Linked DNA regions of Pontibacter akesuensis. The main gene of each other region encodes a partner of the protein of the gene in region 3 in a complex. Links are inferred from orthologs where the notes say so. Each region holds a gene or a part of one and is shown on either strand. Other genes may lie near its edges. The genes, in order: tsaB, tsaE and tsaD.

Region 1 (9,534 bases), 3.2 Mb from region 3 along the record:
TCATCGTCTATACTTAGCACCTCGCTGGCGGGAGAGTCGGGAGCTATAGCTGTCACCTTTATGCTTGTGTCGGAGGAAGAAACCTTAAAGCCGTAGGTGCCTTCGTGCTGCAGCGGGTTTTGCTCTTCCTTTAGCATGCAGCCTACAAAGCGCAGCGCCTCATCCAGCGGCTGCTCGATGGGAGCAGTGCTGTTGATGAAATCGTTGAAATAGGTCTGGAACGACTGCCCCGCCACCTCATCCACCAGTTGCGCATAGTCCTGCTCGGTGTAGCCAATGTCTTTCTTGCCGAAGCGCTCCCACAGGTACCGCATCACCGTGTCCATACTTGCTTTGTTGTCGGTGGCTTTGCGCAGCTGCAGGTCCAGGAGCAGGACTGTGAGGGCGCCTTTTATGTAAATGGACACTTTGCGGTCTGGAATTCCTGGCTTGTAACCGTCCAGCCACAGGTCGAAGGAGGAGTCGGCAACGGAGAGGTTGTGGCGACTGTAGTCGGCGAAGTAGCGCTGCAGGTTCTTGTTCAATTCCTCGAAGTAGGCATCGGCTGTAAAGAAGCCGCTGCGCGCCAGCATGTAGTCGCCGTAGTAGGTGGTCACGCCCTCTGCCACATAGCCTGTTTTAAAGTAGTTCTCCTGCGCAAAATTATAAGGCAGCATCTCCTTTGGGCGAATCTTTTTAATGTTCCAGGTATGAAACAGCTCGTGCGAACTCACGCCGACAAATTCCTTGTAGAGGCTGGGCTGCATCAGCAGTTCCCCGGGCCCCAGGGTGATGACGGTGGAGTGGCTGTGCTCCACGCCATGGAAGAAGCGGTAGGGCAGGATCTCGTTCAGGTAATGGTACTCCTGCACCGGGAAATCGCCGAACACCTCCAACTGCTCTTTCGTGTATCCCTCAAAATCCTTTCGCAGGCGCTCCCAGTCTGGTTGACAATCGCCTTGCAGCCAGATATGGAAGGTGATGCCATTCACTTCAAAAGTGGTTTTCTGCAAACTACCACTCGCTATAAAAGGGCTGTCCACCAGCGCATCGTAATTTGCTGCCTCCAACGTATGCTTCTCTGTTTCAGGTAAGCCGCAAGCCAGCTGCCACTCCTCCGGCAAGTATAGTTTCAGCTGGCAAGCCTCCTGCTCACTTCCCTCCACCGCTATGAGGCAGTTGATCGGGTTCAGGTACAGCTGCTCCTCGTCCAGCCACGAACCGCCGGCATCCATCTGGCGGGCAAAGAAGCTATACTTGATTTCTATGGTGTCAGCGCCTCCCGTCTCCACCCGCCAGCGGTCCTTCGTCACTTTCCCTGTGGCTATACTTGCGCCGTTGGCAGTGGCCGTTACGGCGCTTAGTTTTTGGGCAAAGTGCTGCAGCTCGTAGCGGCCGGGGCGCCAGGCAGGCAACTGCAGGTACAGCTCCTGTTGCTGGTTGTTGGTAATGGAAATGGTGATGTTTAAGAAGTGCGTGAGCGGGTTGGAATAGGAGATGCTGTAGTGGATCATACGCTGTTATTTGTGGATTTGCCTTGCCTAAAAGGTATAGGTACTGCTGCAGGCATGGCTTTGTTCCTGTTTAATTCAAAGCAATATAAGGTATATAAGTGCCTCTAGGCGCTCCAGGGCATCTTTCCGAATTATATTTAGGGAAAAATGTAAGGCGGGCTTTGCTATTTTACAAAGCTTTACTAATTTTGCAGGCCATAATAAAACCATTGGCAGACGATGAAAAGAACATTCCAGCCTTCTCAGAGAAAAAGAAGAAATAAGCACGGTTTCAGATCTAGAATGGAAACCGCGAACGGTAGAAGAGTATTGGCCAGCAGAAGAGCCAAAGGCAGAAAGAGACTAACAGTTTCTAGCGAGAAAAGACATAAGGCAGCTTAATTCCTGATTCAGGAACAGGCTTCGCTATTGTATAGCCGCTAATGGATTCAGCAGCTAACGAACAAGCAGCCAGCCAGCCTAACAGTTATACATTTTCGAAAGAAGAACACTTGTGCAGTAAGCGGCTCATTGCGCTGCTTTTCTCCAAGGGTTCTTCTTTTAATTTGTATCCGCTGCGGTTTGTGTACCTCACACCGCAAGAGTTGCCGCCTGGCTCAACCCAGGTGCTTCTTTCCGTTTCCAAGCGCTACTTCAAGCGTGCTGTCGACCGTAACCGCCTGAAAAGGCAGATGCGCGAGGCGTACCGGCTTAACAAGCAAGCGCTGCAGCAGCATCCCGGGCAGGCACCTCGCCTGTTGGGAATACTTTATATCGGAAAGGAAAAAAAATCCTTTCAAACTATCCAGAAAAAACTAATTTCAGGTTTAGAGCGTTGTGTGAATAAGTAGCACTTCCGCGCTCCTCAAACACCTGAAATTATGTATAAAAAGTCTATAGCAGGCCTCTTTGTCGGCATATTCGCCCTCGGCTTATTCTCCTTTAAGAGTGATTCGGAAAAATATTTCGAGATAGCCAAAAATCTCGATGTGTTTGCTACCCTTTTCAAAGAGGTAAATACCTATTACGTAGACGATGTGCCGCCTGCCAAAATGGTGCGCACGGGCATCGATGCGATGCTCAAATCGCTCGACCCCTATACCAACTACATTCCTGAAGACGATATCGAGGACTTCCGTACCATGACCACTGGGCAGTATGGCGGTATTGGTGCCGTTATAGGTAGCCGCAACGGCAAAGTGACGGTACAGATGCCATACGAGAACTCGCCGGCGCACAAGGCCGGACTTGCTATCGGCGACGAAATTCTGAAGATAAATGGCGTGGACGTGCGGAAGAAATCTACCGAGGAGGTGAGCAAACTCCTGAAGGGGCAGGCCAATACCACGGTTAAGCTGGAGATCAGGAGCTACGGACAGACAAAATCTAAAACCATCGACCTGCTGCGCGAGAACATCATCGTGGAGAACGTGCCTTACTATGGCATGGTCGACAAGGAGATTGGATACCTGCAGCTTTCCGGTTTTACCCCGGATGCCGGCAAAGAAGTGAAGCTTGCCGTGCAGAAGCTAAAGGAGAAGGGCGCGAAAAAAATTATTCTTGACTTGCGTGATAACCCAGGCGGCCTGCTGCACGAGGCGGTGAACATCTCAAATCTCTTTGTGGATAAAGGAAAAGATATTGTAAGCACCAAAGGCAAGGTAGAGGAGTGGAATAAAACTTACAAAGCCCTTGATGAGCCCCTGGATACCCAGATTCCGCTGGTGGTGTTGACAAGTTCGCGCAGTGCTTCGGCTTCTGAAATTGTGGCCGGTGTGATGCAGGACTACGACCGCGCGGTGCTGGTAGGCGAGCGTACGTTCGGCAAAGGACTGGTGCAGGTAACGCGCCCGCTCTCTTATAACTCACAGCTTAAAGTAACCACTGCCAAATACTACATTCCAAGTGGCCGCTGCATACAGGCCATCGACTACGCACACCGCAACGAGGACGGCAGTGTTGGTAAAATTGCTGATTCGCTGCGCGTGGCATACAAAACAGCCGCTGGCAGAATAGTATACGATGGCGGTGGCGTGAGCCCCGATGTAGAAGTGAAGCAGCCGGCTTATTCTGAAATCATAAAGGCAATTGCTATAAAAGGTCATTTCTTTGACTACGCCAACAAGTATAGAGCAGAGCATCCAAGCATTCCTGCGGCAAAAGAGTTTAAACTGACAGACGCAGATTACAAGAAGTTCGTGGCTTACCTGGCCGATAAGGATGTGTCTTATACAACGGCGATAGAGGATGAACTGAAAGATGTAGCCGAGTCTGCCAAGAAAGGCAAGCACTACGACGATATCCAGGCAGAGTTGGATGCCATCAAAAAGAAGGTGTCACATAACAAGTCAAACGACTTAACACGCTTCCGCCCTGAAATTCAGGAGATGCTGGAGGCTGAGATTGCCTCACGTTATTACCTGCAGAAGGGCTATATCGAATCTTCTTTTGATGATGACCCGGATATTATCATGGCAAAACAGGTGCTGAACGATGCTGGCAAGTTTAAGTCATACCTTAAAATGAACTAGAGATAAAGATCATCAGCAGGAGAGGGAGGTGCAGTGGCATCTCCCTCTTTTGTTTTAGCGCGTCACATATTTGGGTAGCTAAGTCAGTTACCTTAATTTTGCAGCGATAGTATCACTTAACCATACCTGCTCATGCCGCTGTTGCTAGCCCTCGAAACTTCTACCACTGTCTGTTCCATTGCGCTTTTTAAGGGGCAGCAGTTGCTGGGGGCTTCTGAGTTACAAATAGAGAAGTCCCATTCGTCCCACATTACGGTGATGATTGCGCAGTTGGTGGAAAACTGCGGAGCCACGCTGCACGAGTTAAGCGCAGTGGCAGTGTCCGGCGGACCCGGTTCCTACACAGGCTTGCGCATCGGCACCTCCACGGCCAAGGGGTTGTGCTTTTCGCTCAACATTCCGCTGCTCGAGGTGTCTACGTTGCATGGTTTAGCTGCCCAGGTTACCGCTCTGACGCCAAACCCGGAGCGCTTCCTGTTCTGCCCGATGCTGGATGCACGCCGCCTGGAAGTTTATACTTGCCTGCTGGATCATACTTTAAAGGAAGTGTTACCCATTGCGCCGGTGGTACTGGAGGAAAACACCTTTGCGGGTGAACTGCAGGAGCGGCCTGTTATTTTCTTTGGAAGCGGCGCAGGGAAATTCAGGGAGATGGTGAATACAAAGGAAAATGCGCTGTTTGTGGAGGGTGTGCTACCAAACGCAAAAACAATTGGAGAACTGGCACTGGCCAAGTATGAGCAAAAGGCTTTCGAAGATGTGGCGTATTATGAACCCTTCTATTTAAAGGATGTTTATATAACAAGTGCAGGCAAGAGCACGAAATAAAAAGGAAATCAACATGTCAGAAGAAATTATAAACCGTGTAGCGCAAAGTGCGCTGGTTACGCTCAACCTGGAGCTGCTTTTGCATCCGGGCGAGCGCGTTGTATATGATATAAAGGAAAACCTCTTCCATGGCCTGATCCTGAAGGAAAAGGATTTCCGGGCTTTTGTAAAAGAGCATGACTGGTCGCAGTATGATGGCAAGAACGTAGCCATTGTTTGTACGGCCGATGCGATTGTGCCTACTTGGGCCTACATGCTGCTGGCTTCAAAGTTGACTGGGCATGCCAACTTCTATGTTTTCGGAGACCTGGAGGTGTTGGAGTATGGCCTGATGCAGGAAGCGATTGCAAAGGTTGATATGGAGGAGTACCGCGACGCGAAAGTTGTGGTGAAAGGATGCGGTAGTATCCCTGTGCCTTCGTCTGCTTATATTGAGATAATGCGGAAGTTAGTGCCTGTGGCATCGAGTGTCATGTATGGAGAGCCGTGCAGTACGGTGCCGTTATATAAGAAGCCGAAGAACGCCTAAGCTGTACTTGAGTAATCCGAGAACGGGAACAGCGTGTGAAAACGCTGTTCCCGTTCTGCATTATAAGGAAGGTAGAAAAATCAGAAGAACAGCAGGGGCTAAAAAAAGACATTATTTTTTCTTCACTTACCGGGAACAAACAACCCTTGTGCCGCTGTTATTCCCAAGCGCCCGGGCATGGCCTTGGGGGCCGCCGGAAAATAATCAGGCAGAGGATCAGCGCCTTGCGGAAAAGAGCAGGTTATTTGGCAGCGGGCGTTTGGAGTTACGACAACATTCCCTACTTTTGCATCCCGGTTCGGCAGGGACGGGGGCAGAAGAGGGGAGGTATAACACAGGGTTTACGTCCTTGTTCACCCTCCGGGAATTCTGAAAAAAAGAGTTTGAATAGTTGCGTTGGATACGGGAAAGTTTCCTACCTTTGCAGCCCGCTTCAACCGGAGGCGCCCAGCTTCAGACGCTGATTCAACAGCATCCGAAGCCGAAAAAAAAGAATGGGAAACTTCTTGCTAAGTGGGAAAAGGTTCTTACCTTTGCATCCGCTTCGAGAGGGAGCGAAACAGGGAAGAGGGCAGCTCTTCCGGGAAACAAAAAGGGAGAAAAAAATAGTGCATCGGGTATTGCTAAAAGAAAAAAAGCTTTTACCTTTGCACCCCGCAAAAGAGCGAACGGCTCGGGCGGAAGATGAGTGACACGCACCGGTAGGGTGCGCTAGGGAAGACAACAGGTCCTCCGGAAGTTCTTTGAGAGATTGCTTGAGACAGAATAAAAAGAGAAAAAGGAAACGTTCCTCGTCCTTTAGGGGATGAGGTCGGGCCGGGGTCTGACAGACACATTTCTACTTTTAGGAGTAGATGAAAACTTTACAATGGAGAGTTTGATCCTGGCTCAGGATGAACGCTAGCGGCAGGCCTAATACATGCAAGTCGAACGGATCAGGTTCTTTCGGGAACCTGGTTAGTGGCGCACGGGTGCGTAACGCGTATGCAACCTACCTTCCACAGGGGGATAGCCCCGGGAAACCGGGATTAATACCGCATGACACCATGAATCGGCATCGGTTTATGGTCAAAGTTTCGGCGGTGGAAGATGGGCATGCGTGCCATTAGCTAGTTGGCGGGGTAGAGGCCCACCAAGGCTACGATGGCTAGGGGTTCTGAGAGGATGGTCCCCCACACTGGTACTGAGACACGGACCAGACTCCTACGGGAGGCAGCAGTAGGGAATATTGGGCAATGGCCGAGAGGCTGACCCAGCCATGCCGCGTGCAGGAAGAAGGCCTTCTGGGTTGTAAACTGCTTTTATCAGGGAAGAAAACGCCCCTGCGGGGGTAACTGACGGTACCTGATGAATAAGCACCGGCTAACTCCGTGCCAGCAGCCGCGGTAATACGGAGGGTGCAAGCGTTGTCCGGATTTATTGGGTTTAAAGGGTGCGTAGGCGGCCCGTTAAGTCAGCGGTGAAATCCCAGGGCTCAACCCTGGAACTGCCGTTGATACTGGCGGGCTTGAGTTCGGTGAAGGCGGGCGGAACTGGCGGTGTAGCGGTGAAATGCTTAGATACCGCCAAGAACCCCGATTGCGTAGGCAGCTCGCTGTGCCGAAACTGACGCTGAGGCACGAAAGCGTGGGGAGCGAACAGGATTAGATACCCTGGTAGTCCACGCCGTAAACGATGATTACTCGATGTTGGCGATACACTGTCAGCGTCCAAGCGAAAGCGTTAAGTAATCCACCTGGGGAGTACGCCCGCAAGGGTGAAACTCAAAGGAATTGACGGGGGCCCGCACAAGCGGTGGAGCATGTGGTTTAATTCGATGATACGCGAGGAACCTTACCTAGGCTAGAATGCGCGTGACGGTACCAGAGATGGTACTTCCCTTCGGGGCACAAAGCAAGGTGCTGCATGGCCGTCGTCAGCTCGTGCCGTGAGGTGTTGGGTTAAGTCCCGCAACGAGCGCAACCCCTATCTTCAGTTGCCAGCACGTGATGGTGGGGACTCTGGAGAGACTGCCTCCGCAAGGAGCGAGGAAGGCGGGGACGACGTCAGGTCATCATGGCCCTTACGCCTAGGGCTACACACGTGCTACAATGGCGCATACAGAGGGTAGCCAGCCAGCGATGGTGAGCCAATCCCAGAAAGTGCGTCTCAGTTCGGATCGGAGTCTGCAACTCGACTCCGTGAAGCCGGAATCGCTAGTAATCGCGTATCAGCAACGACGCGGTGAATACGTTCCCGGGCCTTGTACACACCGCCCGTCAAGCCATGGAAGTCAGGGAGACCTGAAGCCGGTGACCGTCAAAGGAGCCGTCTAGGGTAAAACTGGTAACTGGGGCTAAGTCGTAACAAGGTAGCCGTACCGGAAGGTGCGGCTGGATCACCTCCTTTCTAGGGAAGACCGCCGGCCCGGAAGTTTCCTTCTCCTTTTTTTGCTCTGTCTCTCGCATTCGATCAAAACCCATTTTATAGTGAGCGGGCACAGCGGCCCAAAAGCGGGCATGGAGCCCAACAAAGCGGGCTTGTAGCTCAGGTGGTTAGAGCGCTACACTGATAATGTAGAGGTCCGTGGTTCGAGTCCACGCAGGCCCACTCTATGACGATTACCTGGGGGATTAGCTCAGCTGGCTAGAGCGCCTGCTTTGCACGCAGGAGGTCAACGGTTCGACTCCGTTATTCTCCACACTTAAGTCTGGCCCTAGCGGCACGGCGACAGCACACAAGTAAAGACGGCAGGTTTTTACTTCCAATTTCAGGCAACAAGGTCTTATCATGATAAATGATAAATGGCAACTGTTAACTGGAAAGAAGTTCTTTGACATGATGGGAAAGAGAGAGAAGTAATAAAATATTGACTAGGCCCTAGTGATAGGGTCCTGGTGCGAAAGAGGCGGGCCGGTTGCCTTCGGGGGACCGGCCGATGACGCAGAGAAGGGCGCACGGGGGATGCCTAGGCTCTCAGAGGCGATGAAGGACGCGACAAGCTGCGATAAGCTGCGGGGATTGGCACATACAAGTTGATCCGCAGATTTCCGAATGGGGCAACCCACTGTGTTGAAGACACAGTACACCTTAGGGTGAGCGAACCCGGGGAACTGAAACATCTAAGTACCCGGAGGAAGAGAAAACAAGAGTGATTCCGCAAGTAGTGGCGAGCGAACGCGGAACAGCCCAAACCAGGCTTGTCACGGCAAGTCTGGGGTTGTAGGGCCGCGATGTGGGACCAAAGATTGAAGCATAACGTTCTGGGAAGAACGACCATAGGGGGTGATAGTCCCGTGTGCGTAAGCTCTTTGGCCCTAGCGGTACCCTGAGTAGGGCGGGACCGGAGAAATCCCGCCTGAATCCACCGGCACCATCCGGTAAGGCTAAATACTCCTGAGAGACCGATAGTGAACCAGTACCGTGAGGGAAAGGTGAAAAGCACCGTGAATAACGGGGTGAAACAGATCCTGAAACCGTGCGCTTACAAGCGGTCGGAGCCCATTAGTTGGGTGACGGCGTGCCTTTTGCATAATGAGCCTACGAGTTGCTCCTCCCTGGCAAGGTTAAGTGTCTTCGAGGCACGGAGCCGCAGCGAAAGCGAGTCTGAACAGGGCGCGCAGTCAGGGGGGGCAGACGCGAAACTTTGTGATCTACCCATGGGCAGGATGAAGGCTGGGTAAAACCAGTTGGAGGTCCGAACCAGTTTACGTTGAAAAGTATTTGGATGACCTGTGGGTAGGGGTGAAAGGCCAATCAAACTGAGAAATAGCTCGTACTCCCCGAAATGCCTTTAGGGGCAGCGTCGCGGTGGAGTCATGTGGAGGTAGAGCTACCGATAGGACTAGGGGGAGTCACATCCTACCGAATCCTGACGAACTCCGAATGCCACTTGACATACGCGGCAGTGAGGCCTGGGGTGCTAAGGTCCCGGGCCGAGAGGGAAAGAACCCAGACCGCCAGCTAAGGTCCCTAAATTCAGACTAAGTTGAACAAAGGAGGTCCACTTGCTTAGACAGCCAGGAGGTTGGCTTGGAAGCAGCCATTCCTTTAAAGAGTGCGTAACAGCTCACTGGTCGAGCGAGAGGGCATCGATAATAATCGGGCATCAAGTCTGATACCGAAGCTGCGGATTGCACTATGTGCACTGGTAGGGGAGCATTCCCTTCTGCGGTGAAGGCGTCCCGGCAAGGGG
Region 2 (9,665 bases), 3.9 Mb from region 3 along the record:
TAAAATTAGAGCAAAAACTTAAAAACGCTAATGCTATGGGGGTGCAAACTTAACAAAATCTTGCCGCCCGTCACATCCATTTTTAGAATATAGTTTGGCTGAGAGGAGCCAGAAATTGTCTGAATCAGGATTTGTGGGGTGAATGGATGGGCGGGATGTTTGGCCTATGGCGCAAGCGTCCGCTTGTGCCTTTAACTGCTTAGGCTAGGTGCAACTTGAACCTAAGCTATCCCTTCTAGCTGCTGCTTATCCTCCAGCTCCCAGAAACCTACTGTTTCACCTCTAACTTTGGAGCGCTCACGGCTGGGGTAGGGGCCCTCGGTAAGGGCATTGCGCTAGGACCTTTTCTTTGCTCGCTGCGCTTCGCAATCCCGCTCCCGCGGGACCGAAAAACTCCAAAGTCGCTCTTTTTCGAGGGCCCCTACCCCCACCCAAGGACTGGAATCAGTTCAACTAGCCGCAACTTATGCCAAGTCCCCCTTTGAAGGGGGCAGGGGATGTTTTACTCTTGCTGATAATTCCCCAGTCAAATAGCCACCGCTGACGGAGCTTCAGCCTAATTCCCTCCCCTGTTTTTAGGGGAGGGCTGGGGAGGGGTAACCTTAATGCGCCACTTCCTTCGGGTAACAAACGAAGTGCTTCTCCACTTTATAGCTCAGAGCCCGGATGTTGGGCAGGTCAGAGGCTTCGGCTACATCCACCACGTAGCCTGTTTTAGTGAGCATGTCGATGGTCTGGCCCTCCACATCGTAAGCGTTGTTGCTGATTTTGCCCGAGATCATAAGGTATTTCACGTCCTCTTCGGATATTTTATACTTCTCCTGCACGAGCTCGCTGATGCCCAGCAGCATGTCCTCTTCAATGGAGTTACTGGAAATGTATACTTTGAAGAGTTTACGGTTCAGGATACTTTGGGCCAGGTACGAAAGTATGAAATCGGGGTGCGTGGCCCACAATTTAATGCCGCTCCATACGTCGTGGTCATCGAGCGACACGAAGCGCTCCAGTATGCGCTTGTCGTTTTTAAAATCATCCATCGTCAGGTCTGAGGCCAGGAAGAACTGCAGGCAGGGGCTGGCGGGTACGTCTACACCGTTCTGCATCAGCTCCCGTGCCCGCTGCACCACGCGCAGCACCATGTGTTCGGCACTGATCACGGTTTTGTGCAGGTATACCTGCCAGTACATCAGGCGGCGGCTCACCAGGAAATTCTCTATACTATAAATGGCCTTTTCTTCCACCACCAGTTTGTCGTTGGCCACATCCAGCATCTTGATGATGCGGTCAGCACCTATCTTGCCCTCGTAAACACCTGTGTAGAAGCTGTCGCGGTTCAGGTAGTCGAGGCGGTCCACGTCCAATTGGCTCGAAACAAGCTGGTGAAAGAAACGACGCTCGTAGTTATCTTTGAAGATATCGATGGCCAGGCTCAATCTTCCGTCAAAATGCGCGTTAAGCATGTGCATGATGTGCAGCGAGAGGTGCTCGTGGTGTACATTTTTGAAGATGGCCGTCTCCAGGGCATGGGAGAAGGGGCCATGGCCGATATCGTGCAAAAGGATAGAGACAAGCGATGCCTCAAATTCGGTATCGTTAATTTCGTTATTTTTACTGCGCAGCGTTTGCAGGGCCGTGTCCATCAGGTGCATGGCTCCCAACGCATGGTGGAAGCGGGTATGCAGTGCCCCCGGGTACACCATTTCCGTCAGGCCAAGCTGCTTGATACGGCGCAGGCGCTGGAAGTAAGGGTGCTCGATGATATCAAAGGTAAGCTCTGTTGGGGCCGTGATGAACCCGTAGACAGGGTCGTTGAATATTTTTTTCTTGTTCACTGAACAATAGGGTTTCGTATGGTAAGTATAAATCTGAAGCAGGGATAAATTTTCAGGCACACTGTTTGCCGTTCAGGAGCGAAATATATTTTAGAATGACACTATTCGCTCTGCAGCAATGGAGGAAACGGCAGCTTTAAACCTGCAAAAACCTTTTAACGCTTCGGCTTCTAACTTATTAGAGAATTACAACGTGTATAACTACGCTAACTAAGTATAAAACTATGCAAAGATACAATATTTTATGGGCCGATGATGAGATCGACCTGCTCAAGCCGCACATCCTTTTCCTGGAAGACCGCGGCTACGACATTACCCCAGTAAACAGCGGATCAGACGCCATTGAGGAGTTCAAAGACAAGATTTTCGACATCGTGTTTCTGGACGAGAACATGCCCGGAATAAGCGGGTTGGAGACACTCACAGAGCTGAAGAACATACGCCCCACCGTACCTGTCATCATGATCACCAAGAGCGAGGAGGAGCACATTATGGAGGAAGCCATTGGCTCCCGCATCTCCGATTACCTCATCAAGCCGCTCAACCCGAACCAGATATTGCTGTCCGTAAAGAAGTTGCTCGACAACAAGCGCCTCGTGAGCGAGAAAACGAATATGAGCTATCAGCGTGACTTCCGGCAGCTGGGCATGTCGTTTGGCGAGCGCCTAAGCTCGGTGGAGTGGGCCGATATCTATAAGAAGCTGGTGTACTGGGAGCTGGAGATCGACGAGACGGAAAACAAAAGTATGGCCGACGTCATCAACATGCAGAAAGACGAGGCGAACTCCAACTTTGCTCGTTTTATCATGGACAACTACGAGGATTGGATAAACGACGAGGACGAGGATGCGCCGCTGATGTCGCACCAGCTGTTTAAGAAGCGTGTGTTCCCGATCATGAAGGAAACAGAGCGCCCCGTATACTTCCTGCTGATCGACAACCTGCGCTACGATCAGTGGAAGGTATTGGAGCCGCTCATATTGGACTACTTCACCGTGGATTCGGAGGAAATGTTCTATTCCATACTTCCCACCACCACGGCTTATGCCCGAAACGCTATTTTCTCGGGGATGCTGCCAACTGAAATTGCCAAAAAATACCCGAACATGTGGGTAGGCGATGACGAGGAAGAAGGCAAGAACCTGCACGAAGCCGATTTTCTGGACATTCAGTTTCAGCAGAACAAGGTGGCCGACAAGCACAGTTACCATAAAATTACGAATGTGGCCGCCGGAAGGGACCTGCTCGGCAAGTTCAGCAACCTCGACAACAACAAGCTGAACGTGATCGTGTATAACTTCGTGGACATGCTCTCCCATGCCCGTACCGACAGCAATATGGTGCGCGAGTTGGCCCCGGACGAATCAGCGTACCGCTCTATTACCAAATCGTGGTTCCTGCACTCGCCTTTGTTTGATACGCTGAAGGCCATTGCGGATAAAAAAGGCAAGCTCATCATCACCACCGATCACGGTACCATACGTGTGAAAAAGCCCTTTAAAATCATCGGAGACCGCAACACCAACACCAACCTGCGCTACAAGCACGGCAAGAACCTGGGCTATACCGACAAAGATGTGTTCACGGTGCCGAAACCTGAGCGATTTTTCTTGCCTAAAGCCAACGTTTCCACTACGTTTGTATTTGCGATAGAGGACTACTTCTTCGCCTATCCGAATAACTTTAACTATTATGTGAACTACTACAAAGATACCTTCCAGCATGGGGGGATATCGCTGGAGGAAGTGATCATACCGTTTATAACGCTAACACCGAAGAATGTATAGCACAGGAGTTGAACGAGCACAAATCAAGATGTCGTCGTTGGAAGATTTGCCAGCGGCGGCTTCTGTGCTTCTAAGGGAGGCTGTCACAGCACCTGTCATATTGTTTGAAGGGCAGATGGGCGCTGGAAAAACAACGCTAATCAAAGAACTTTGCCGGCAGTTGGGCGTGCAGGAGAACGTCAGCAGCCCTACCTTTGCCCTTGTAAACGAGTACGAAGGCGCCGCCGGGAAACTTATTTACCATTTCGATTTTTATAGGATACAGGAAGAACGCGAGGCGCTCGACATTGGCGTGCTCGAGTATTTAGAATCTGGTAAGCTATGCCTGATCGAATGGCCCTCAATGATCCCAAACCTGCTGCCTGAACATTACCTTTTGTTGGAGCTGGAAGTAGGAGAGGACGGCGTGGAGAGAACGGTGAGGATAAGCAAAGTATAGAATTAATATAAGAAGAAAGTCCCCCTTTGAAAGGGGTAGGGGGATGAAAACTTAGGCTTGTCTTTCGCAATGGAGCAAAATAATTTTTACAACAAGCACCTAAAGCCTTTTGCCAGAAGTCTTCGTTCTGACGCTACCAAAGCAGGGATCAGGTTGTGGTGCGAAGTATTGAGCAAAGGAAAGACTGGATATGGTTTTCTACGTCAGCGACCAATCGGGAATTATATAGCCGATTTTATGTGTAAAGAGTTGAAGCTGATAATAGAGGTAGATGGCTATTCACATAATTTCAAAACAGTAGAAGACCAGGAACGGGATGAAGTACTGTCTAACTTAGGGTTTACAGTACTGCGTTTTACAGATGAGGAGGTAATGAAGGATTTGTCAAACGTGGAGCGCACGATTAGAGCTTTTGTAGCTGATTCGCAGGTGTAATCATCCCCCTGCCCCCTTCGAAGGGGGACTTTACGCAGTTGAATGTCTGCTATGCCGGATGGAGCAGTATAATAATATTGGATAGTTTGTAACAAACGAAGTATGACGGAGAAGTTTGCCGTAGAGTTAGGAAAGATAGCCACAAGCCAGGCGCTGTATCCCAAAGAGTCAATGCTGGCGGTGGAAGACAGGCGCCGCAACTTATTTATTGGCATCCCGAAGGAGTCGTCGTTCCAGGAGAACCGTATAGGTCTCACACCTGACGCTGTAAAGCAACTCACCGACCAAGGCCATCGGATCCGCATAGAGACAGGAGCCGGCAGTCCCTCTAAATACTCCGACCACGAATATTCCGAGGCAGGCGCCAAAATAGTGTACGCCACCGACGAAGTATACGAGGCTGACATTATCCTGAAGATCGCTCCACCCACCTACGACGAGATCGAGTACCTGCGCCCCGGCCAGACGCTGATTTCCGCCCTTCACTTTGGCAACCTGACATCCGACTACATCAACGCGCTGCTGCGCAAAAAGATTAACGCCATCTCGTTCGAGCTGCTGCGCGACAAATCCGAGGCGAAGCCAGTAGTGCGTGCTATGAGCGAAATTGCCGGTAGTACTGTGATGCTGGTAGCCGCAGAATACTTGAGCAGCAGCAACGAAGGCAAAGGAATTATACTTGGAGGTATCACGGGTGTGGCTCCTACCAAAGTAGTTATACTTGGCGCTGGCACTGTGGCCGAATATGCCGCCCGGGCAGCCTTGGGTATGGGAGCAGAGGTACGTGTTTTTGACAACCACATCTATAAACTGCGTCGCCTGAAGCACAACGTCGGCTCTCAGATTTTCACGTCCACTCTTGACAAAGCAGTGATGTACAGTGAAATTAAGCAGGCCGATGTGGTGATAGGCGCTTTTGTTTCGGAGGAAGGGCAGATTACGTGCGTGGTGGAAGAAGGCGTAGTGGCCCAGATGAGCCCCGGCTCCATCATCATCGACGTATGCATTGACCAAGGCGGTTGTTTCGAGACATCAGAAATCACCTCGCATTCCCGCCCCACCTACCGCAAGTATGACATCATCCACTACTGCGTACCCAACATCCCATCCAGGGTGCCCCGTACGGCCTCACAGGCCCTTAGTAACATCTTTACCCCCATCTTCACCGAGTACTCCAAGTATGGTGGCATCAACGAAGTACTGTTCATGAACGAGCACTACCGCAGCGGCGTCTACATCTACAAAGGCAGCCTCACCAACGGCCATATTGCTAAGAAATTTGGTATGCGGTACAAGGAGTTGGGGCTTATGATTGCGGTGCGGAATTAGGAGTTATAATACGAAAGATCTTACTTTTAGATCTCTGCTGCTATACTTATCTTTATCAATGCAACTGGGAAGGAAATCTGCTAAGAGTATTATACACAGGTGTGCTTGCAGGTTCATGTATTAGTGAGGCATGAACTATAGATTTTTATTGTTGATTAAATAGTCCTTCAAAAAGCATTTTGCAAAAATAACTTCCAAAACCTTATACACTCATGAAAATAGTGTATTACACAAATCAAATTGCCGTTGCGGGAGGTTTGGAGCGGGTGCTAACTGATAAGGCTAATGCGTGGGTTCAAAGAGGGTATTTGGTTGAAATTGCTACTTACGCTCAAAGAGGAAGGGCACCCTTTTATACCCTCGAAAGAACAGTAAAATTAATTGATTTAGATATACCTTATAAGTCGAAGGGATCTTTAAGGTCGTTTTATAATTTGTCATTACTGCCGCTCCACTTCATAAGGCTGTTCCAGTTTATCAACAATTCTAAGCCTGATGTGGTGCTTGTTGCCAATTGCGGCTTGGAGTACTTTTTGTTTCCGTTCTTACGAAAAGCCACGAAGTCTATAAAAGAAGAGCATCTGTCGAAATATGAACCTTTATGTACTCCTGTATCCCTATCCATTAGGAGTATATATGAAAATTTCAAAAGGTGTTTTTTGACATTCTATGATGCATATGTAGCACTTAACAAAGATGAAATTAAGTTTGGGCCAGAAGGCAAAAGTGTAGAAATACCCAACCCAATAAAATTAGAAGCAACTGAAAGTAGTTTCTTTCAAAGCCGGGAAAAAGTTATTATTTCAATTGGAAGGCTTACGCCTATAAAACAGTATGATCATTTGATTGAAATCTTTTTCGAGGTATATAAAGTTCATCCTGAATGGAAATTAAAGATAGTTGGAGAAGGATCTCAGTTACTGAAATTGAAGAATAAAATAACTGAGCTAGCTTTAGAAGATGCTGTCTATTTAACTGGTATCACAAACGAGGTAGAACTAGAGTTGGCCAAGGCTTCTATATTTGCTCTAACTTCAAGAACAGAAAGTTTTTCCATGGCAATATTGGAAGCTATGCGGAATGAATTACCTGTAGTTAGTTATGATTCCCCATATGGGCCTAGGAATATAATACATGATGAAGGAGATGGCTTTCTTATCAAGCTCAATGATAAAGCTTCTTTTGCCGAGGCTATTTGTAGCTTGATTGAGAAACCAATTATGCGAATGGAGATGGGGCAAAGAGGAAGGCTTAATGTTAAAAGGTTCGAAATTGGAGAAGTAATGAAGAAATGGGATAAGCTTTTCAATTCTCTAGGGTTAAAAACGTAGGCTTTAGTGCGCTAGATTTCTCATGACACCTGTATAATGTCTATAGGGTTGCCGGGTGCTTCTGTGTATTGGTTTATTTTTTATAACTTTAAGAACATGCTTGCGGCCCTCGAACAATTAACTAACCCCTTGTTTATAAAGCTAACACACCCTCCACATAAGAAGCAGAGCACAGAGGCAGCCTTGTAAAGTGGGTGTGTTAGCTTTATTATACTTAGTTCTTGATAATCATTTTATGACTTTGGGTTCTTGAGCTTGTAACCAATCTGGCAAGATAAACACCGTCTGCCATTTTAGAAGAATTGAACTCATACTCATAATACTTACCTGCTTCTGCTTTTCCAGTTGCAATTTTTCTCACTAGTGATCCTCTCATGTCATACACCTCTAGTGTAAAGTTCTCCTCCTTTTCAACAGTGAAAGCAATAGTAGTTGCACCAACAGATGGGTTAGGATAGTTGTGGAGTCCTGCTGCCTCTGGAAGTGCACTTCCGCTAATCGAAAGGTTCTTAGCAACAACGCCAGTACTTACCTTCTTAACCTCATGAATCATAATGGAGCCGCCACCAATTGCTGTTCTTTCAATAGAAGGGTCCTCATCAGTTCCAGCCCCTGAATTATTATCGTAAAGAACTACTTCTCCATTATCTACCATTCTCCAGATTTTGATTCTAAACCTATCTTTACCCGTGTTGTTGATATCGCCATCTATAACTGACACAAAGAAATAATATTCAATGCCTGGCTCGCTGGCTACGGTGCCTTTTCCACTATATTTGGCTTTGGCGCCACCCACCACCAACGACTCTTTGGCATAGGCGCTGCTCTTGAACCTAAGGTTTCCTGCATTAAATTGAAACTCAGTGTTTCCTTCAGGAGTGGAACTTCCCTTTCTATACTTAGAGACGAAGGCAAAATTAGCATTCCCAATAAGATCTTCATCTGTAGTGTTCCCTGGTGTATAGGCGCCGCTTGGCGAATCAAACCAACCTCCACCTGTTACAAAGCCACCATTAGGGTCATATACCGCAACAAGTATCTCGGTTGTCTTGATGCAGGAGTTCCTATAAGTTGCTGTAATCTTATATATCCTGGCTTCATCTGTGGGCCATATCACAGTCACAGTTCCGGCAGAAGAACTCCCAGATGGAGTTACGGAGCCTCCTTTAGCAGTTATGCTTATAGGATTGCCGTTCTCAGAGTAAGTCACTGCCCATTCGAAGGATGTTGCGTTTGAATTAGCCAAACTATATTGAGAACTAGACGGTGCTATGGCGGTACCAATGGCAACTGTTGTGGCAGGGGCATTGCTTTTATCAAATGCCATAATCTTACCCTCATCCAAAGTCTGTACAGCTATTGCTTTACTTACACTGGTTTCACAGCCTGTGTTGCTGCTGTTTGATACAGTGTAGTTGATGTTCACATTACCAGCAGACACACCAGTAACCTCACCCGTTATTTCATTGACTGTTGCTATCGACAAATCATCGCTGCTCCATTTACCACCTGCCGTTTCATTGCTTAGTCTCATTGTATAGCCAACGCATACAGCACCATCACCACTTATGGCGGCTACTGTTGACAAACCGTTTATAGTTAAGTTATGCTCATAAACGATGCCTTCGCTGGAAAGCTCAGAGCTAACTACCCTAACTTTATACCCTGTTCCGGCTGGCGTTCCTTGTGGGACAATACCTTGAATTATTCCCGGAGAAGCACTATTGAGTTGCCCCAATGTTATAGGAGTTGTAAAGGAACCAGCAGCATCAGATAGTTGGGCAGTAAACAGATTGTCTGAACCAAATGATCCTGTGGTTGTAACAGGAACTTCTATTGTAGCACCTGCGCAGTAGGAGCGGGAACTTAATTCTGTAATCGCTACTGACTTATAATATAGGCCTCTATTGCAGAAAGTCTGTGTGGATGTAGAAGCCCCGGTAGCACCCGCAAAGCCAAAGTACACGATTGGATTACCCCCGAATATTTTAGCAACAACATCATCTACATAAGAGAACCTTAGAATTCCATCTAAATAAACTTCCATTACTTTTGTAGCACTGTTCCAGGTAACTCTAAGCAAACGACTAGGGCATGCCGTGGGTGTAGAAAGCTTCGGATCCACTTCAGCATAAGCCACAGTTGTAGAAGTTAGAGGAAGAGGCCTGGGAGAGCCGTTTTTAACTAAAGCCATGTGGCTTCCCGACTTATCCCAATACCCGTTTGTGATATTCCAACCGCCATTATTCCAGATGTCAAGCTCTACTCCCAATGATTGGTCGAACGTTCCATCCGGCGAAAAGTAGTAACCTAAATCACCTCCTAGCGCCTCCTGAGTAGCAAGATCCACTCTCCCCCCTAGTGCAGATAACCCATCATTTTGAAGTATGAAGAGCATGCCATCAGCTCCTCCACACTGCTGAGTTTCGAAAGTGAAGTCAAAGCTATTATTTAAATTTATAGCAGTGTTGTTCCAAGCAGATCCAGCTTGCTTATACTCTCTAATTTTGGT
Region 3 (9,655 bases):
ACGTTTGTAGCATTAAAATCTGATACTAGCCCTTTAAATTGTAGCGAGTTTACCAGCAGTGTCTCATCGTATTCCCGCATTTGCGGGGCGAATACGGCAATGTCCTGTGAGTATACTTTGGAGTCTATTAACTCGGCATTTATGCGCACACTGTCGATAAAGGTGCCGAAGTCGCTGATGGCGTTATAATCGAAGCGCAGGTAGTGCTGCAGGTTGCTCTGGTTCAGTTGCAGGTCCAGCGCATCCCACTCCATAAACGTGGGGGCGTAGGTTAAGCGGGTGTCCAAGTTGTGCAGCCTGGTTTCGGAGCGGGTTTCAAGGGCGGTAAGGTCTGTTACCTTCACCCGGAGTGTGTCTTCCAGGGCTATTTCGCTGAAGCGCCCGTTTAAATTGGCAACCGACAGGTGGCTGTAATCGATGCCATACTCGGTTGGCGCCTCGTTAAAGTTATCGTACGTAAACCGGCCATCTTTAATAATAAGCTCCCCAAGTTTAAAGTTGAACGGTTCAGCGGGCTTGGTGGTGTCCTTCACAAAGAGATCGCCCAAGGCATCAAAAAAGCTGCTCAAGTTAAGGGTGTCGCTCCCCTGGTACTGCACCAGGTTGGCCCGTGGCTCCTGTAACGTAAGTGTGCTGATGGAAAGGTTGTTCAGGTCTAAAAGGGAGAAGGCATCGATATCGGCTTCGGCCCGGCCCACATAGAAAAGTTCTTTATCGCGGTTGTCCTGCACCTGCAGTTTTTCGAGTACCACCCTCGAGAAAAATTCGATGTCTACGCTGCCGATGGTTACTTCATGCTGGGTAGCCTCCGACAAGTAGGCGGCTACGCGCTGCGCCACCTTCGTTTGCACAGCCGGAAACCGAATGGCGACGAAAACGGCTGCAAACAGCAGCAAAAGGAACAGGAAAAGCCCCAAAACTATTTTTAGAATAGCTTTTCCTATAACTTTGAAGTAATTTGTTGACTGTTCCTTTTCCAATAATGACTGAACCTACAATCTTAGCAATAGAATCTTCTTGCGACGAAACCTCGGCCGCGGTAATCCGCGGGGGCAAGGTGTTGTCAAATATAGTAAATACACAGGCTGTACACGAACAATATGGCGGTGTGGTTCCGGAGCTAGCCTCCAGGGCGCACCAACAGAACATTATACCGGTGGTGGCACAGGCGCTGCAACAGGCAAATGTAGAAAAAAGTGAGCTAAATGCAGTTGCCTTCACGCGTGGCCCTGGCCTGTTGGGCGCTTTACTCGTCGGCTGCTCATTTGCCAAGTCGTTTGCGCTGGGGCTGGATATTCCGCTGATTGAGGTAAACCACATGCAGGCCCACATACTGGCCCACTTCATCGATGAACCTACACCGCAATTTCCGTTCCTATGTTTAACGGTTAGCGGCGGTCATACGCAAATAGTGCTGGTAAAAGACCACCTGAACATGGAGGTGATCGGTCAAACAACCGACGATGCAGTGGGAGAGGCCTTCGATAAAACAGCCAAGATGCTCGGCCTGCCGTACCCAGGTGGCCCCATGCTGGATAAAATGGCGGCAACCGGAAACGCAGAGGCATTTGAGTTTCCGGTGGGCAACATGCCTGAGTATAATTTCTCGTTCAGCGGCATCAAAACGTCTGTTTTATACTTCCTGCGGGACAGGGCAAAGGAGAACCCGAATTTTGCTGCGGAAAATATGGCGGATATCTGCGCCAGCGTGCAGAAAACGCTAATCAAGACACTCCTTAAGAAGCTGGTGCAGGCATCGAAAGATCTGAACATCAAAGAAATTGCCATTGCCGGAGGTGTGTCAGCGAATTCAGGCCTGCGTAAGACACTGCAGGAGTATGCCGGCAAGTATAACTGGAAAATATACATCCCCGCTTTTCAGTATTGCACCGACAATGCCGGTATGATCGCCATAGCCGCCCACTTTCAGTATCTGAAGGGCGATTTCGCTACTCAATACGTAAGCCCGGAGCCAAGACTGAAGATATAGTTGTTCGTTTATCGTTATTCGCGTTCTGGAAATGATCAACTGCATGTGTGGCTTTGAAAGCAATGTGATGAAATTCATTACCAAGAATAATAATTCAAATTGACAGACGGAGATGCGAACAACGGGAAACGATAAACAAACAACGCCCATAAAACCCGGCGATATACGTACGTATAGCAAACGGATAACTACAGCCGATTTCGCTGCCTTTGAGGATGGGTTGGTACATGCCGTTTGCTCTACCTTTTCGTTGGCTCAGGCAGCGGAATGGGCAGGCAGGTTGTTCGTGCTGGATATTAAATCAGCGGATGAAGAGGGGATAGGCACCTTTCTGACCATCAACCATAAAGCACCTGCTTTTGAAGGGAATGATGTAGTCATTACTGCCACTTTAACCAAGCATGAAGGGCATGATGTAATTTGCTCTTTTGAGGCAAAAGTGGGTGACAGGGTTGTGGCAGACGGGGAAACGGGGCAAAAGATTTTGAAAAAAGAGAAACTAGCCAGAATATTGGCGCCGAAACAAGTATAAATGGCGAAACAAGAGAAAGACAGAATAAAGAAGCACGTTAACATTGTTAACCGCAAAGCTTCTTTTGAATTTCAATTTATAGATAAGTACACCGCCGGCGTAATGCTGAAGGGCACGGAGATCAAATCGATACGCGAAGGCAAGGTGAACATGCAGGATGGATATTGTGTGTTTACGAACGGCGAGTTGTGGCTTCATAATGTGCACATCTCTACCTATACCGAAGGCACCCACTTTAACCACGAGCCGGTGCGCACCCGAAAGCTGCTGCTGAAGAAGTCAGAGCTAAGTAAACTTGAGTCGAAGACGCAGGAGCAGGGCGTAACCATAATTCCCACACGCATCTTCATAAGCGACCGTGGTTTTGCTAAAGTAGAGATTGCACTGGCTAAAGGTAAGAAGCTGTACGACAAGCGACAAGATATTAAGGAAAAGGATATAAAGCGTGAAATGGACAGAAGCGGGTTTTAGCACGCGAAACGTGCAATTAGGAATGATGAATTACGAATTATGAATTAATTTTCATTTGTAGTTCTCCTTTTTTCAGCTCTGCATTCTGCGTTAGGAAGTATAAATTGATGATCTAAAACAAAAAGGTTCTTCATACTCCCATTCATAATTAATAATTCATCATTCATAATTCTCAAAGGAGTGGACTACGGAATAGGTATGCTTAGCGTGGCGCCGATGCGTGCCGAAACCTCTGACAGGGCTGAAATTGTAACGCAGCTTTTGTTTGGGGAATGCTATGAGGTGGTGGCGCAGGAGGGAAACTGGCGCTGCCTGCAGCTGGCAACAGATGGCTACCGTGGCTGGATCGACTTTAAGCTGCATACGCCCGTTTCTGAAGAATACTACAAAGCGTGGTGTCAGACCAAACACTCCCGTTCGCTTGATCTGCTGCAGACCGTGCAGCAGGGGGAAGTGCAAATACCCATCGGCATCGGCAGCTATTTACCTTTCTTCGATGGGCAGCACATCCGGGTAAATGAGGAACGGTTGGCTATCACTGGTACTGTTGTTGCCCCTGATGCTACTCAAACACCCGATGAGTTGATAGCTGTGGCGCACCGTTTCCTCAAGTTCCCATACTTGTGGGGCGGCAAATCGGTATTCGGAATTGACTGTTCTGGCTTTACGCAGCAGGTGTTCGGAATCTGCGGCTACCAACTGCCCCGCGATGCCTACCAGCAGGCCCTGCATGGCGAGGAAGTGCATTTTGTAACGCAGGCGCAACCAGGCGACCTGGCTTTCTTCTCAAATCCTGAGGGGCGAATCACCCATGTGGGCATTGTGCTGGAAGGTCAGCAGATTATGCACGCCCACGGGGAGGTGCGGGTCGATAAGCTCGACCACAACGGCATTTACAACGCCAACCTAAAGCGTTACACACACAACCTGCGCATTATCAAACGAATTTCTTTCTGAACTTCCTGATTTCTTTAAACTTATGGTATACCGCCGCGGTTTTTTCCGTAAAAGGTATCCGTAGGACAGAAATGGGTCATGAAAGAAAAAGTTCTCATCCTTAACCAAGACTTCAGCGCTATTGCCGTTTGTACTGTTCAGAAAGCTTTTCTGCTTGTTTATCTCGAGAAAGCCGAGATGATCAAGGATGCAGAGAACGAAGTTCTGCGCACTGTCAGCATTTCCTATCCAGTGCCCTCCATTATCCGGTTGCAGCGCTATGTGCGGGTCCCTTACCATGGCATTGCGCTTAGCCGCCATAACATCATGCGCCGCGACAACTACAGCTGCCAATACTGCGGTGGCGTCCGCAACCTTACCCTCGACCACCTGCTGCCGCGTTCCAGGGGTGGGGAGACCCAATGGCAAAACCTGGTGACCGCCTGCGCCCGCTGCAACTCCCGCAAAGGCGACCGCACGCCAGAAGAGGCAGGGCTGAAACTGCTCCGCAAGCCAGCACGGCCCTCCTTGCAAACCTTCCTGCAATTTCACCTGAACCAGCACAACCAGGACTGGCGTGTGTACCTGGGGTTGGAGAATTAATTATACTTTATGTATACTAAAGGATTTAGTGAATAAAGCATAGGTAATTAATATTCAGTAAGAATAGAAGATCGCGTTGTCTTACTAGTTTAAGTATGGTTTTGGCTTTAATGCTGCTGAGGCAATGCTTCAAGTATAGCTAGGAGGATGTTTGGAATTTACATTTCTTACTAGATTGATGGGTGAGTGGTGAGCAGTTTTCAGTGGTAGAACGGCTACTGCCACCAGGCGCTCGCGGGTCTGAAGACACCGCGAGGTCTTTAGACCCGGCGCTTTTTTATATCCATACTTCGCTATTTACCAAAGGCCTCACCGTTTGCTTAAGACCTCGCAGCGTCCGCAGGTCCTGCGAGCGTCTGGCCGGTTCTTCAGTTGTTGATTACATCGTTTCGATTCTAGCACGCCCGCATGCTATCGTACAAGAGCGTACACCTCCGCCATACTTGCCAAGTATAAACCCTAACAAGTATAAACACAGCTTTTGCTGCAGAACTAACTTCCTTGTTTGCTTTACTAATTTTCTTAATTCACTCACTAAAAGCGATTTGCAATATCTGCTGAAGCTAGTATTTATTGAATCATTTGTTTACTTTTGCAGTTCATTCAAGTGAATGGCCAGGACACGGTGTTCTGGAATTTATAAACTAAACCAAACCGGCTCATTGCTCTAGGCTGGTGGCTACTGAAGAGCAGAAAAAACAATATGAGTAATTCTCCAGACAATTTCGACTGGGACAAGTTTGAGTCCCAGGGTTTCGGTTCCGGCTATAACCAAGCTGAGAAAGCCGAAATGGAACAAATGTATGACGACACCCTGACTACCGTACAGGAGCAGGAGGTTGTTACTGGTACCGTTGTTGCCGTTACAGATCGTGACGTAATTCTTAACATCGGTTTCAAATCAGACGGACTGGTTTCTGTTTCTGAATTCAGAGACATGCCAAACCTGAAGCCTGGCGACCAGGTAGAAGTATTTATTGAAGACCAGGAAGACCCGAACGGTCAGCTGATCCTTTCCCGCAAGAAAGCGAAGATTGTTAGCGCCTGGGCTCGTATCTATGATGCGCTCGAGAACGACAAGGTGCTGGAGGGTGTTGTGAAGAGAAGAACCAAAGGTGGTCTTATCATGGATATCCATGGTGTGGAGGCCTTCTTGCCAGGTTCGCAAATTGACGTGAAGCCAATCCGTGACTTCGACGTGTTTGTGGGCAAGCAGATGGAAGTGAAAGTTGTGAAAATCAACGCCGCTTTCGACAACGTGGTTGTATCTCACAAAGTACTTATCGAGAAAGACTTGGAGCAGCAGCGTGCAGCCATCCTGAACAACCTTGAGAAAGGCCAGGTACTGGAAGGCGTTATCAAGAACATGACAAACTTCGGTGTGTTCATCGACCTTGGTGGCGTAGACGGCCTGCTTCACATCACTGATATTTCATGGGGACGTATCAACCACCCAGAAGAAGTATTGAACCTTGACCAGAAAGTGAACGTGGTAGTTCTTGACTTCGATGAAGACAAGAAGCGTATCTCTCTGGGCATGAAGCAGCTTACTCCTCATCCGTGGGATGCTCTTCCGGCTGAGATTGAAGTTGGCTCTAAAGTAGAAGGTAGAATCGTAAACGTAGCAGACTACGGCGCGTTCCTGGAACTGATGCCAGGCGTAGAAGGTTTGATCCACGTTTCTGAAATGTCTTGGTCACAGCACCTGCGTAACCCACAGGACTTCATCAAGCAAGGCGACCAGGTACAGGCTGTTGTTCTGACAATGGACCGCCAGGAGCGCAAGATGTCACTTGGCATTAAGCAGCTGACTGAAGATCCTTGGAACAAAGAAAATGTACTGACGAAGTATGCAGTAGGCACGAAGCACACTGGCATCGTTCGTAACCTGACAAACTTCGGTCTGTTCTTAGAACTAGAAGAAGGTGTTGATGGTTTGGTACACGTTTCTGACCTGTCTTGGACGAAGAAGATTAAGCACCCATCTGAGTTTGTGAAAGTTGGTGATAACCTGGACGTAGTTGTTCTGGAGCTTGATGTTCCAAACAGAAGACTTGCCCTGGGCCATAAGCAACTAGAGGAGAACCCTTGGGATACGTTTGAGTCTGTATTCAACATTGGCTCTGTTCACAAAGCTACTGTACTGGAGAAGTCTGACAGAGGCGCTACACTGGAGTTACCTTACGGTATCGAAGGTTTCGCTTTCCCGAAAGGCTTAACTAAAGAAGACGGATCTCAGGTTGAAGCAGGCGAGAGCCTTGACTTCCGCGTAACTGAATTCTCTAAAGACGATCGCAAGATCATCCTTTCGCACACTGCTTCTCACTCTGAAGTAGAAGCTAGCAGAGCTGCCAGAGCTACTAAGAAGCCTGCAGCCGGCGAGAAGAAAGAGAAGTCTTCCTCTTCCGCACCTAAAGTTCAGAAAGACGCTGACAAGTCAACTTTAGGAGACCTGGATGCACTGTCTGCGCTGAAAGAGCAAATGCTGGAGAATGAGAAAGAGGCTGGCGTGAAGAAGTTAGAAGCTGCTGCTGCAAAGAAAACGCAGGATGGCGACAACGACGACACAGCGTCTGATTCTTCTGAAGAAGAAAACAACGCTTAATACTAAGCTTGTTGCATAACAGAAAGCCCCGGAGAGATCCGGGGCTTTTTTGTTTTATATATTCTTTTGGATTGAGATAAAACATAGAATTAGCAATCTGCTTTTACTTATATTGCCAAAAAAATGATAAGCGCCGAATTACATTTACAAGTGCTTTATTATTTATCAAAATCCACCATTTCTTTTACCACTATTTAGACATAGTCTTCAGTTATTGTTAATTGCTACACCTCATGTGGTAGTTAAAATCTATATCGGTTTCCCTATTTAAACACAATTATAATTATTTATTTATGTCTTTCATCACTAGCATTATTAAGCACATTCCACTATTGAAACAAACTAACAGAAATTTTCAAGGAACCGACAACTATTGGGAGGGCAGATACAACTCAGGAGGTAATTCCGGTGCCGGCTCCTACAATCGGTTAGCTGAATTCAAAGCAGATGTTCTCAACAGTTTTGTGAAAAATAACCAAATTCAAACTGTTATAGAATTTGGTTGTGGAGATGGGAATCAGCTTACAATGCTTGAATATCCTTTTTATATAGGTTTAGATATTTCTAAAACAGCTGTGGGAATCTGTATCGATAAATTCAAAGCCGATAAGACTAAAAGCTTTTATTTGTACAATTCATTAGCCTTTGTTGATAATCATAAAATTTTCAATGCAGATGTATCCTTATCTATTGATGTACTTTACCATTTAATAGAAGATGAATTATTTGAGAAATACATTTTTGATTTGTTCAACTCTTCAAAGCAGTATGTTGTAATATACTCGAATGATTACGATGATCGTTCTGCACTTCATGTTCGTGAAAGAAAGTTTACGGATTATATAGAGAAAAACTTTAGTCAATGGAAACTAAAGGAGGTAATAAAAAATAAGTATCCTTACGATCCCAAAAAGTCAGACCAAACATCATCTGCTGACTTCTTTTTTTATCAAAAAACAAATTTATAATTGTCACTAGAGCTGAAAAGCTTATTCTGCTCAAAAAAAAGCGATTTTAGATTTGACAAGTATATTTATCAGAGTATATTTGCACTCCAATCGTTTAACACGGTAACGTGGCCGAGTGGCTAGGCTCAGCTCTGCAAAAGCTGCTACAGCGGTTCGAATCCGCTCGTTACCTCCAAAACCTGCTAAGAATACTTAGCAGGTTTTTTTGTGCCCACACCTTTCAAACCTTCTATATTTCCGGCTGTCCCTGCCCAAGTATAAAAAAGGATGTAATCGCCCGCTCCTTAATCTTTTGATAACTTTATTCGTAATCATCACAACCAACTGCATGTGCTCCATCGCATGCCCTGCATAAAGAGTATACTTCAAAAGTATATGTATTAAGTAAAATGGATTTCTGCGAGGAGCGAATGGGTTGGGAGACTGAATTTTACGCCGTAGGGCTACACCCAGTGTAAGACGGAGGCGGTGAAAAGCTGCTGAGCAGCCACACCGTCTAGCGTACACAGCCAAACAAAACACATGAAAATCGTTGATTTGCGCGTCATGCGCGGACCAAATTTCTGGTCAGTAAAACACCCAAAACTAATCGTAATTAAGCTGGATCTTGAAGACTTAAGTCAGAAGGATACGCGGCAAACGCCACAGTTCACGTCACGGCTGAAGAAACTGTTGCCTGTGCTGCAGTCGCACGCGGCGGGAGAGGGCGCAGAGGGAGGCTTTTTTGAGGCGCTTGCCGAAGGAACCACCTTTGGCCATGTGGTACAGCACGTAGCGCTGGCACTGCAGGCTTTAGCAGGCATGTCCACGAGTTACGGCCGCAGCTATCCTGCACATGAGGAAGGACATATGATGGTGGTGTTTTCGTACCAGGAGGAGCGGGCAGGAGAGCACGCAGCCTATGCCGCTGTGCGAATCATCAATGCACTGGTAAAAGGAGAGAAGGTAAGGCTAACGGAGGATGTGAAGCGCTTGCACGAGATCCGGGAGGATGAATATTTCGGGCCCAGCACTTACTCTATAGTGTCGGAAGCGACAAGCCGTGGTATTCCTTATATCCGCTTAAACCGGCACTCGCTCATTCAATTGGGGTATGGTGTGCACCAGCAACGGATCCAGGCCACTATGACCAACAAGACTGCCTTCTTTGCGGTGGAAATAGCAGGCGACAAAAAAGCCACGAAAGACATACTGGAGGAAGCCGGAATACCGGTGCCAAAAGGAGCCACCATCTACTCGCCTGACGAACTGAAGAACACGCTGGATTGGTTGGGATTTCCTGTTGTGATCAAGCCGCTGGATGGCAACCATGGCAAAGGAGCAACAATCAACATTACAAACCTGAAAGATGCGCAACGCGGTTTTACAGAAGCCCAAAAGTTCTCGCGGGGCGTGATGGTGGAGCAGTTTATAGAAGGATTTGATTTCCGGATGCTTGTGATAAACGGAAAGTTCGTGGCCGCAGCCATGCGTACGCCCGCCATGGTGACAGGCGATGGCACCGCCACGATTAAGCAGTTAATCGACCGGGCCAACCGGGATCCAAGACG

Evidence for each region.
Region 1: the proteins of tsaD (region 3) and tsaB are in contact, whole or in part, in a solved structure (PDB 4WQ4), measured with the Escherichia coli proteins. The link is inferred for Pontibacter akesuensis from one-to-one orthologs.
Region 2: the proteins of tsaD (region 3) and tsaE are in contact, whole or in part, in a crystal structure (PDB 6N9A), measured with the Thermotoga maritima proteins. The link is inferred for Pontibacter akesuensis from one-to-one orthologs. Residues at the interface, in WP_004082750.1 of Thermotoga maritima: Cys10, Asp11, Arg49, His50, Leu82, Gly84, Gly135, Gly136, Glu154, Thr155, Leu156, Asp157, Asp158, Ser159, Glu162, Asp165, Lys166, Arg169, Leu170, Tyr175, Lys213, Thr214, Leu217, Tyr218, Gln221, Arg222, Asn324; in WP_004082108.1 of Thermotoga maritima: Leu37, Gly38, Lys46, Lys57, Val59, Lys60, Ser61, Thr63, Phe64, Thr65, Leu66, Met67, Val69, Pro71, Tyr82, Arg83, Leu84, Asp86, Asp88, Phe89, Asp93, Ile128, Asp130, Glu131, Arg134.

What each region holds. Positions count from the first base shown.
Region 1 is NZ_CP014766.1:1,433,043-1,442,576, reverse strand. The notes cover bases 3,119-5,983. They hold tsaB (tRNA (adenosine(37)-N6)-threonylcarbamoyltransferase complex dimerization subunit type 1 TsaB), read left to right. Parts: upstream 3,119-4,135; coding sequence 4,136-4,831; downstream 4,832-5,983. Other genes in these bases: A0W33_RS05930 (DUF2480 family protein), read left to right, coding at 4,845-5,360; A0W33_RS05940 (S41 family peptidase), read left to right, coding at 3,119-4,003. Outside these bases: A0W33_RS05950 (M61 family metallopeptidase), read right to left, coding at 1-1,493; rpmH (50S ribosomal protein L34), read left to right, coding at 1,713-1,874; A0W33_RS05945 (ribonuclease P protein component), read left to right, coding at 1,916-2,323; more of A0W33_RS05940, read left to right, coding at 2,354-3,118. UniProt on the Escherichia coli protein: Required for the formation of a threonylcarbamoyl group on adenosine at position 37 (t(6)A37) in tRNAs that read codons beginning with adenine.
Region 2 is NZ_CP014766.1:764,375-774,039, reverse strand. The notes cover bases 2,357-5,352. They hold tsaE (tRNA (adenosine(37)-N6)-threonylcarbamoyltransferase complex ATPase subunit type 1 TsaE), read left to right. Parts: upstream 2,357-3,647; coding sequence 3,648-4,058; downstream 4,059-5,352. Other genes in these bases: A0W33_RS03175 (alanine dehydrogenase), read left to right, coding at 4,596-5,352; A0W33_RS03180 (endonuclease domain-containing protein), read left to right, coding at 4,128-4,493; porX (T9SS response regulator signal transducer PorX), read left to right, coding at 2,357-3,619. Outside these bases: A0W33_RS03195 (HD domain-containing protein), read right to left, coding at 603-1,832; more of porX, read left to right, coding at 2,057-2,356; more of A0W33_RS03175, read left to right, coding at 5,353-5,822; A0W33_RS03170 (glycosyltransferase family 4 protein), read left to right, coding at 6,035-7,153; A0W33_RS03165 (lectin-like domain-containing protein), read right to left, coding at 7,368-9,665. UniProt on the Escherichia coli protein: Required for the formation of a threonylcarbamoyl group on adenosine at position 37 (t(6)A37) in tRNAs that read codons beginning with adenine.
Region 3 is NZ_CP014766.1:4,675,664-4,685,318, reverse strand. The notes cover bases 1-2,986. They hold tsaD (tRNA (adenosine(37)-N6)-threonylcarbamoyltransferase complex transferase subunit TsaD), read left to right. Parts: upstream 1-982; coding sequence 983-1,990; downstream 1,991-2,986. Other genes in these bases: smpB (SsrA-binding protein SmpB), read left to right, coding at 2,523-2,986; A0W33_RS19855 (thioesterase family protein), read left to right, coding at 2,103-2,522; A0W33_RS19865 (translocation/assembly module TamB domain-containing protein), read right to left, coding at 1-917. Outside these bases: more of smpB, read left to right, coding at 2,987-2,993; A0W33_RS19845 (C40 family peptidase), read left to right, coding at 3,174-3,950; A0W33_RS19840 (HNH endonuclease), read left to right, coding at 4,029-4,532; rpsA (30S ribosomal protein S1), read left to right, coding at 5,236-7,137; A0W33_RS19830 (class I SAM-dependent methyltransferase), read left to right, coding at 7,470-8,105; cphA (cyanophycin synthetase), read left to right, coding at 8,628-9,655.